Regions from separate parts of the Patulibacter defluvii genome, predicted to be linked through region 4. Evidence: riboswitches for the same ligand, from Rfam matches in the RefSeq annotation. Region 4 holds a riboswitch; each other region holds the start of a gene.
What was found. A riboswitch is a leader RNA that binds a small molecule or an ion and turns the genes downstream of it on or off. The one in region 4 is predicted to bind cobalamin.

Region 1: another riboswitch for cobalamin. It lies ahead of SH587_RS04215 (uroporphyrinogen decarboxylase/cobalamine-independent methonine synthase family protein); the one in region 4 lies ahead of cobA (uroporphyrinogen-III C-methyltransferase).
Region 2: another riboswitch for cobalamin. It lies ahead of SH587_RS04205 (FecCD family ABC transporter permease); the one in region 4 lies ahead of cobA (uroporphyrinogen-III C-methyltransferase).
Region 3: another riboswitch for cobalamin. It lies ahead of SH587_RS12230 (ABC transporter substrate-binding protein); the one in region 4 lies ahead of cobA (uroporphyrinogen-III C-methyltransferase).

Annotation. Positions count from the first base shown of each region.
Region 1 covers NZ_JAWZSQ010000003.1:40,583-42,771, forward strand. Annotated here, with positions in the region: gene SH587_RS04210 (hypothetical protein) at 1-520, opposite strand, end outside; cobalamin riboswitch at 751-891, shown strand; gene SH587_RS04215 (uroporphyrinogen decarboxylase/cobalamine-independent methonine synthase family protein) at 1,057-1,968, shown strand; gene SH587_RS04220 (DUF1775 domain-containing protein) at 2,028-2,189, opposite strand, start outside.
Region 2 covers NZ_JAWZSQ010000003.1:37,817-40,005, reverse strand. Annotated here, with positions in the region: gene SH587_RS04210 (hypothetical protein) at 1-871, shown strand, start outside; cobalamin riboswitch at 918-1,099, shown strand; gene SH587_RS04205 (FecCD family ABC transporter permease) at 1,196-2,189, shown strand, end outside.
Region 3 covers NZ_JAWZSQ010000010.1:60,397-62,585, reverse strand. Annotated here, with positions in the region: gene SH587_RS12240 (NAD-dependent epimerase/dehydratase family protein) at 1-180, shown strand, start outside; gene SH587_RS12235 (siderophore-interacting protein) at 249-1,100, shown strand; cobalamin riboswitch at 1,118-1,313, shown strand; gene SH587_RS12230 (ABC transporter substrate-binding protein) at 1,379-2,189, shown strand, end outside.
Region 4 covers NZ_JAWZSQ010000008.1:179,929-182,117, reverse strand. Annotated here, with positions in the region: gene SH587_RS10995 (hypothetical protein) at 1-510, opposite strand, end outside; adenosylcobalamin (AdoCbl) riboswitch at 683-777, shown strand; gene cobA (uroporphyrinogen-III C-methyltransferase) at 873-1,670, shown strand; gene SH587_RS10985 (energy-coupling factor ABC transporter permease) at 1,657-2,189, shown strand, end outside.

The DNA of each region.
Region 1 (2,189 bases), on a different contig from region 4:
TCAGGTCGCCCTTGCCGGGACCGGAGCCGTGGTTGACCGAGGCCTCGGCGCTGGTCGTGACCACGAAGTAGCGGCCCGGGTGGCCGATCGCCGGGAACGCCGCGACCGTCTGCGTGGCCGAGTCGTTGCCCAGCAGCCCGGCGCCGTTGGGCATCAGGTCGCTGTTGCGGTCGTAGACCTGCTGGCCGTTGGACCAGAACAGCAGCGTGCCGTCGACGTCGGTGACGACGGTCGAGCCCTCGACCGCCGACTTGCTGCCGACCGTGGCCGTCGTCGCGGTCCCGGAGGTGCCGAAGTCGATGTGGCCGCGGGTGCCGAAGTACCAGTGGCGCTCGGTGGCGCGAACCTGGCCGGGGGTGCAGAGCTGGAGCGGTGGCGCGGCGGTCGCCGTGGTGGCCAGCGTGAGGCTGCCGGCGAGCACGGTGGCCAGCGCCAGCAGGCGTCGCAGACCGCGGCGCCGGGGGGCGCGCGGCTGCGCTCGATCGCCCGCGACCCGCGGGTCGAGCGTCGGTGGGGTCATTGGTCCCTTTGGTCGTGTGTCGCCGGGTCGGCGCCGACGAGCCCAGGGGGAGGCTGCGAATCGGCCGCCGCGGCGGGGGTGACCGACCCAGGGTAGGTGGGCCACGACGGTGATTCGGCCCGTATCGTCGGTTTCACCTGGGTGAAACAGGGGATGGTCGTGCGGCTCGCGATCCGGCCGGCGGCGCGCTAGCGTGGGGGACGGAGCCGATCCACCCCGACCGCGGGGCCAGGGAACCCGGTGCGACTCCGGGACTGACGCGCAGCGGTGAGGGCGGGGATCGTGGCCACGACGCCACTGGAGCCGACGGACCGACCGTCCGCCGGCCTGGGAAGGCGGCCGCGATCGATCCCGCCCGAGTCCGAAGACCTGTCGGCTTCGCGCCCGGACGACCGTCCGGCGCGCCCAGGCAATCGTGGCCGCGCGCAACGGCCACCGCGGAAGGAGAAGGACCGATGGCAGGCGACGCCGGAAGCGGCAGGCGCGGGGAGCGGACGGAACGTCCCGGCCCGGCGGTGCTCGAGCGGCTGCCCGCGATGACCACCACCGGCGTCGGCAGCCTGCCGTTCGCCGAGCCGGCCGCGGCGGTCCGCCACGCGACCCGCGCCTACGGGCTGCCCTTCTGCCCGCAGCTGCCGCCGCTCGACGGCGACATGGTCAGCGAGTGGCTGGGGCCGGACTGGGCGCGGGCGTCCTGCGGCTGGTCGGCCGACCGCGACCGCGAGCGGCCGGTGGCGTGGGACGCGGTGCGGGCGGCGCTGGCCCAGCGCCCGCCCGCGCACCGGCTGGTGAAGCTGCAGGTGACCGGGCCGCTGACGCTGGCGATCGCGCTCGAGCGGGCCGCCGGCCGTCCCGGCCACGGTCGCGAGGCGCGGGCGCTGGCGCGCGACGTCGGCGCCTGGCTGGCGGCCAACGTCGGCGGCCAGGCCGCGCTGCTGCGCGAGCAGGGTCTCGACGCGCTGGTGGTCGTCGACGAGCCGGGCCTGGCCCACGCCGACCTGGCCGCCGCCGACGCCTGGGCGCCGCTGGCCCGCAGCGGCGCGGCCTGGGGGCTGCACGTCTGCTCGCAGGTGCCGTGGGCGGCGGTGGTGGCGGCCGCGCCGGACGTGCTCTCGTTCGACGTCACCCGCTACCCGGTCGGCGGCGAGGCGGCCGACGCGGTCGCCGCGCTGCTGGCCGGCGGCGGCCGGATCGCCTGGGGCGCGGTCGATCCGGTCCGGCCCGACGGTCCGGCCAACGTCGCCTCGCGGGTGACGGCGGCGGTCGCGGCGGTCGCGGCCCGTGGTCCCGCGATCGAGCGGGTCTTCGCCCGCAGCCTCGTCACGCCCTCGTGCGGCACCGGCCGGCTGACGCCGCGGCGCGAGCGGCTGGTCGCCTCGGTGCTGGCCGCGGGGGCGGAGGTGGCGCTGGCCGCCCGCGCCGCCTGGCCGGGCGAGCGGGCGGCCTGAGCGGCGCGGGCGCGACCGCCGGCCCGCCGTCGTCGGCGGGCCGGCGAGCGCGTTCTTGGTCAGGCGCGGCGGCGGAGGGTCGCCACGGCGGCCAGGCCGAGCGCGACGACCGCCACCACCAGCGCGACGATCGTCAGCGCGTCGCTGTCGTCGTCCTTCGCGGCGGTGGCGGCGGGCGCGGCCTGGCCCTTGCCCGCGCCCGGCGCGGTGGCGGTCGGCGT
Region 2 (2,189 bases), on a different contig from region 4:
CCGCCGGGCGCCCGACGGCCGGATGTACGTGGCGAACCGCGGTGCGGCGACGCTGACCACGGTCGACGCGCCGGACGACGCGGCCGATCCGCAGGTCCAGCCGAACGGCTACACCCTGCCCGCCGGTGCGGCCAACGGCTGGGGCCTGGCCCAGACGGTGACCGGCTGCGCCAAGCCGCTGGCCCCGCCGACCGCCACCGTCAGCGGTCCGACCGACGGCACCACCGTGCCGACCGGCGCGCCGCTGACGGCCGGCTTCTCGTGCCACGGCGAGGCCGCCCCGGTCACCTGCGGCGCGAAGGTGCGGCGGCCGGACGGGAGCGAGCTGCCGGTCACCGACGGCGCGCCGCTGCCGACCGACCAGCCGGGCGTCTACACGATCACGGTGACGGCGATCGACGCCGAGGGCCGGACGATCACCGCCACCCGGACCTACGTCGTGACCGCGCCGCCGCTGCTGCCGCCGGTCGATCCGCCGGTCCAGCCGGCCCCCGGCCGCCTGGTCGTCAGCAAGACCCTCTCGCGCAAGACGGTCCGCCCGGGCCAGAGCGTGCGGACCACGATCCGGGTCCGCAACGGCGGCGGCACCACCCTCCACGACGTCCGCGTCTGCGAGCGGGTGCCGGCCGGCCTGCGGTTCGTCTCGGCGACGCCGAAGGCCACGCTCAGCAGCGGCAGCCGCTGCTGGACGATCAAGACGCTGCGGCCCGGCCAGACGGCCACCCGCACGTACAGCGCGCGGGCGCTCAACCGCCCGGGCCGGCTGCGGGTCCGGACCACCACCCGCGCCACCGGCGCGGCGACCCGCGCCACCAACGCCACGCTCACCATCCGCCGCGCCCCGGCGCGCGCGGGCGGCGTCACCGGCTGATCCCCGGACCCGGTGCGGCGGCCCCGCCGCCGCACCGGACGTCCGCTATCGTCCGCGGCGAGCCAGTCGCACCCACCGAGTGGGTCAGGGAATCCGGTGCGAGACCGGAGCTGACGCGCAGCGGTATGGGGGACGGGCGGGGCATCGACCACTGGACCGAACGGTCCGGGAAGGCGTCCCTCCCGGTCGATCCCGAGCCCGAAGACCTGCTGGCTCACGGTCCTTCGCGCCGCGTGCGCGATCGGCCGGATCGCCGAACGGGCTCCGCGCATGAGTCCCTGATCGAAGGACGCCGTGCACGAGATCGCCCCCGAAGGGCGCCCGATCATCACCCTCCCGCCGCCGGCGCGGCGGCTGGTGCGGGCCCTCTGGTGGGGCGGCGGCGTGGCGCTGCTGCTGCTCTCGCTGGCGGCGGCGATCACGATCGGCCCGGCCGACCTGTCGGTCTCCGACGTCGCCCGCGCGCTCGGCCAGCGGCTCGGCCTCGGCGACGCCGGCCTGACCCGGATCGAGGACGGGATCGTCTGGGACCTGCGGCTGCCGCGGACGCTGCTGGCCGCGGTCTGCGGGGCGGGGCTGGCGCTCTGCGGGGCGATCATGCAGTCGCTGCTGCGCAACCCGCTGGCCGACCCGTTCGTGCTCGGGATCTCGTCCGGCGCCTCGACCGGCGCGGTGCTGGTGCTGATCCTGGGGATCGGCGGCGGCACGATCGGCCTCTCGCTGGGCGCCTTCGGCGGGGCGCTGGTGGCCTTCGGCCTGGTGCTGCTGCTGGCCGCCGGCGCCGGTGGCGGGACCGACCGGATCGTGCTCGCCGGGGTCGCCGGCACCCAGCTGTTCTCGGCGATCACCGCCTTCGTGGTCACCTCGTCGGCCGACGCCGAGCAGACTCGCGGCGTGCTCTTCTGGCTGCTCGGGTCGCTGTCGGGGGCGGACTGGACCGACGTCGCCCTCTGCACCGCGGTCGCCGCGCTGGCGCTGGTGCTCTGCCTGCTGAGTGCGCCGGCGCTCGACGCCTTCGCCTTCGGCCAGGACGCGGCGGCGACGCTCGGGATCCCGGTCGCGGCGGTCCGCGGGCTGCTGCTGGCGGTGACGGCGCTGCTGACCGCGACGCTGGTCGCGGCGGCCGGGGCGATCGGCTTCGTCGGACTGGTCCTCCCCCACGCCGCGCGGCTGCTGGTCGGGCCGGGCCACCGGGTGCTGTTGCCGGCCACCGCCCTGATCGGCGCGATCTTCCTGGTCTGGGTGGACACGGCCGCGCGGACGCTGCTCGACCCGCAGGAGCTGCCGGTCGGCGTGGTGACGGCGCTGATCGGCGTGC
Region 3 (2,189 bases), on a different contig from region 4:
CTGCGGGCGGCCCTCCCCGACCTACAGCTGGAGCTGCGGCCGGGACGTCAGGACGGGCCGGGCCCGGATCCCTACCTGGACGTCGCCCGCCTGCGCGAGGAGACCGGCTTCGTCCCGGCCTTCGACGTCGCGGCGGCGGTCGCCGACTACGTCGCCTGGCGACGGGAGAACGAGCGCTGACGCCCGTCTCCACGGGGCCGGAGTGAGGGTTCCCTAAGGTAGATGGCCCCCGATCCGAGGACCGTGCCGTGCCCCAGACGACCGCCACCGAGACCCCGAGCCGCCCCGTCCGCCGTCCCCGTCGCGCCACCGTGCTGGAGCGCGAGGCGCTGACGCCGCACCTGATCCGGCTGGTGCTCGGCGGCGAGGGGCTGGAGGGGTTCGCCGCCGGCGAGTTCAGCGACCACTACGTGAAGCTGCTGTTCCCGCCGGCCGGCGCGCCCTACGGCCCCGACGCCGATGTCGAGCAGGTCCGCGCCACGCTCCCGCGCGAGCAGTGGCCGCGGATGCGCACCTACACCGTGCGGGCCTGGGACCCGGCCGCCGGGCGGCTGACGATCGACGTCGTCGTCCACGGCGACGTCGGCTTCGGCGGGCCGTGGGCCAGCGCCGTCCGGCCCGGCGACCTGATCCAGCTGCTCGGGCCGGGGGGCGGCTACGCGCCCGACCCGTCCGCCGACTGGCACCTGCTGATCGGGGACCCGAGCGTGGTGCCGGCGATCGCCGCGTCGCTGCCGCGGATCCCCGACGGCGTGCCGACGATCGTGCTGGTCGAGAGCGCCGGCCCCGACGACGAGACCCCGCTCGACGCCCCGCCGCAGGCCGACGTCCGCTGGCTGCGGCGGGCGCCCGACGAGCCGCACGGCAGCGCGCTACTGCGGGTGCTGGAGGACCTGGAGCTGCCCGCCGGCCGCCCGCAGCTGTTCCTCCACGGCGAGGCCGGCGCCGTCCGCGCAATCCGCCGCCGGCTGCTGGTCGAGCGCGGGCTGCCGCGCGACGGCCACTCGATCTCCGGCTACTGGAAGCACCGCCGCGACGACGAGGCGTGGCGGGCGGAGAAGGCCCAGTGGCTGGCCGAGGTCGAGGCCGACGACCGCTGATCGGGGCGCCGGTCGGATAGGCTGGCGGGCGAGCCAGTCGTACCCACGAGGTGGGTCAGGGAATCCGGTCCAAAGCCGGAGCTGACGCGCAGCGGTAGGGGGGACGGGCGGTGCATCGGCCACTGGCCTCGGCGTCCCGCACGGACGGCGACCGGGAAGGCGCGCCACCCGACGATCCCGAGCCCGAAGACCTGCTGGCTCACGTTCCGACGCCTCGGCGTCGAGCGGATCAGTCCACGGACCCCGCGACTTCGGGTCCTGATCGAAGGCCATCTCCGATGCTCCAACGCCCCACCGTCCGCGGCCTCGCTGCGGCTCTCGCCACCGTCGGCCTGCTGGCGCTCGCCGGCTGCGGCGACGACGACCCCTCCGCGACCGCCGCGGCCGCCACGACCGGCGCGATCGAGGTCCGCAACTGCGGCGTCGAACGCCGCTACCGCGGTCCCGTCCGGCGGATCGTCGCGACCAGCAACTCCGCCAACGTCGGCACCCTGATCCGGGTCGGCGCGGCCCGCCAGATCGCGGCGATGTCGCTCAGCCCCGGCAACGATCCGGTGATGGAGCGCTACGGCGCCTCCGTCGCGTCGATCCCGCGGCTCCAGAGCCCGATCGCCCTGGAGGCCGTCGTGGCCCGCCGGCCCGACCTGCTGATCGGCTCCTACAGCGGCCTCTTCGCCGGCGCGAGCGGCGTCACCGAGGAGCGGGCCCGCGCCCGCCGGATCGCGACCTACGTGATCTCCGACAGCTGCCGCCAGGACCCGGCCAAGGGCAGGGACTCGGCGCTCGGGACGATGGGCCCGTGGGACGCCGTCCGCGCCGACCTGGCGAACTACGGGGCGCTGACCGGCCACCGCGAGCGGGCCGCCGACGCTCGCCGCGAGCTCGACCGGCGGCTGGCCGCGCTGCGGGCGGCGCCACGGCCGCGCCGGGCGCCGCGGGTGCTGCTCTACGACAGCGGCGAGAAGGACCTGTACACCTCGGGCCGCAACGGAGCGCCGCAGGGGATCATCGACGCGGCCGGCGGCCGCAACGTCTTCGCCGACGTCGACACGACCTGGTTCCGGGCCAGCTGGGAGCGGGTGGCGCGGG
Region 4 (2,189 bases):
CACGCGCGAGGTCGCCGGCTCCTCCGGGGTGCCCGGGGTCGGCGTCGACGGGCTCGGCGAGGAGGGCGTCCCGGTCGAGGGATCGACGCCGCCGGCGCCGCCGCCCGCGAAGCCGGAGCCGGAATCGCGCCCGCCGCGACCACCGTCGCCTTCGCCCCCGCGGCCGCCGGGTCGACCGCCACCGGAGCCGCTGCCGCTGCCCGGCCCCGCGCTGCCGCCCAGCCCCAGGCCGAGGCCGAGCCCGCCGCTCGCGCGCCCGCCGGCCGCCGGCCCGTCGACGACGCCGCCGGAGCCGCCGGCGCTGGCGCGCGGGCCGTTGCGATCCGTGCCGGAGCCGGCCGCGACGGCGCGGGCCACCGGCAGCGCGCGCGACTCGGCGTCGCCGACCAGGTCGCGGACGCCAGGGCCCGACGCGGGGCCGAAGGCCACGCCCACGGTCAACGTGCCCACCGCGAGGGTGGCGCCCACCGCGGCCGCCACCGCGAAGTCCTTGCGGGCACGTCGATCCATCCTCCACGGGGTCGACCACGCGCGCGTGGGACTGGACGACCGTCCACCGCCTCTGGACGAACGTTCTAAGCCCGGCAGTGGACAGCGTGCGCAGCTGGCCGAACGATCGAGACGGCCGTGCCGACGGCGACCGATCACCGCCGGCGACGACCGTCCGCTACGGTTTCGACCTCCGTGGTGGTGCGCGGAAGCCGGTGCAAGTCCGGCACGGTCGCGCCACTGTGACGGCCCGCTCCGCGGCCGAAGTCAGGAACGACACCGCCACGGCCGCCGAACGAGGGACGCGACATCCCGATGGAGCACCGATTCCCGACCGCCGCCGGCCGCGCGGCCTCCCTCCCACCCCGCTCGCGGAGCGGGACGTGACCGTCCACCTGGTCGGCGCCGGCCCCGGCGACCCCGACCTGCTGACCGTCCGCGCCGCCGAGCTGCTGCGGCGCGCCGAGGTGGTCGTCAGCGACCGCCCCTCGACCGACCCGGTCGTCGCCTTGGCGCCGCCCGCGGCCGAGCGGATCCTCGTCGGCAAGGCCCCCGGCCAGCCGGCGCTGCCGCAGGAGCAGGTCGGCCAGCTGCTGGTCGAGCTGGGGCGCAGCGGCCGCGAGGTGGTGCGGCTGAAGAGCGGCGACCCGTTCGTGGCCGCCCGCGGCGGCGAGGAGGCGCTGGCCCTGCAGCGGGCCGGGGTGCCGTTCACGATCGTGCCCGGGATCAGCGCCGGCCTCGCCGCCCCCGCCTTCGCCGGGATCCCGGTCCACGTCCGCCAGCGCTCGCGGGTGGTCACGATCCTGGCCGGCAACAGCGATCCCGAGTACCCGGGCGAGGTCGACTGGGCCGCGCTCGCCGCGCTCGGCGGGACGATCGTCGTGCTGACCGGCCGCTCGCGGATGCGGCGGATCGCCGGCTGGCTGATCGACGGCGGCCTGCCCGCCAGCACGCCGGTGGCGGCGATCAGCGCCGCCGGCCGTGCCGGCCACCAGCGGACCGTCCGCGGCACGCTCGCCGCGCTGCCGCCGCGGCTCGACCCGCCGGTCACCTTCGTGATCGGCGACGTCGCCGAGATCGACCTCGCCTGGTTCGCCGACGGCCGCGCCGAGACGGTCGCCGAGACCGGCGCCGAGGCCCCGATCGCGCCCGCCGACGGGAGGCCCCGTGCACATCCCTGAGGGCTTCCTGACCGGCCAGGTGACCGGCGTCGGGACCGCGGTCGCCGTCGCCGGCCTGGCCTTCTGCGTCCGCAAGGCCGACGTCACCGGCGAGGACGGCCGGCTGCCGCTGGCCGGGCTGGCCGGCGCCTTCTTCCTGGTCGGCGACTCGCCGTTCGTGCCGATCGGCGTCGGCACCCAGGGCCACCTGCTCGGCGGCACGCTCGCCGTCGCGCTGCTCGGACCGTGGCTGGGGGCGCTGACGATCAGCGTCGTCACGATCGTCCAGGCGCTGGTCCAGGGCGACGGCGGGATCACCACCCTCGGCCTGAACATCGTCAACGGCGCGCTGGTGCCGGCCTTCGTCGGCTGGCCGATCCTGCGCGCGATCCAGCGGGCGGTGGCGTCGGTCCGCGGCCGCGGATCGCCGGGCGGGCTGGCGCTCGCCTGCGGGGCCGCGGCGTTCGTCAACGTGGTGCTGGCCAGCGTCCTCTTCGTGGCCGAGTACGCGCTCGGGCACAAGACCCCGATCGACCTCGG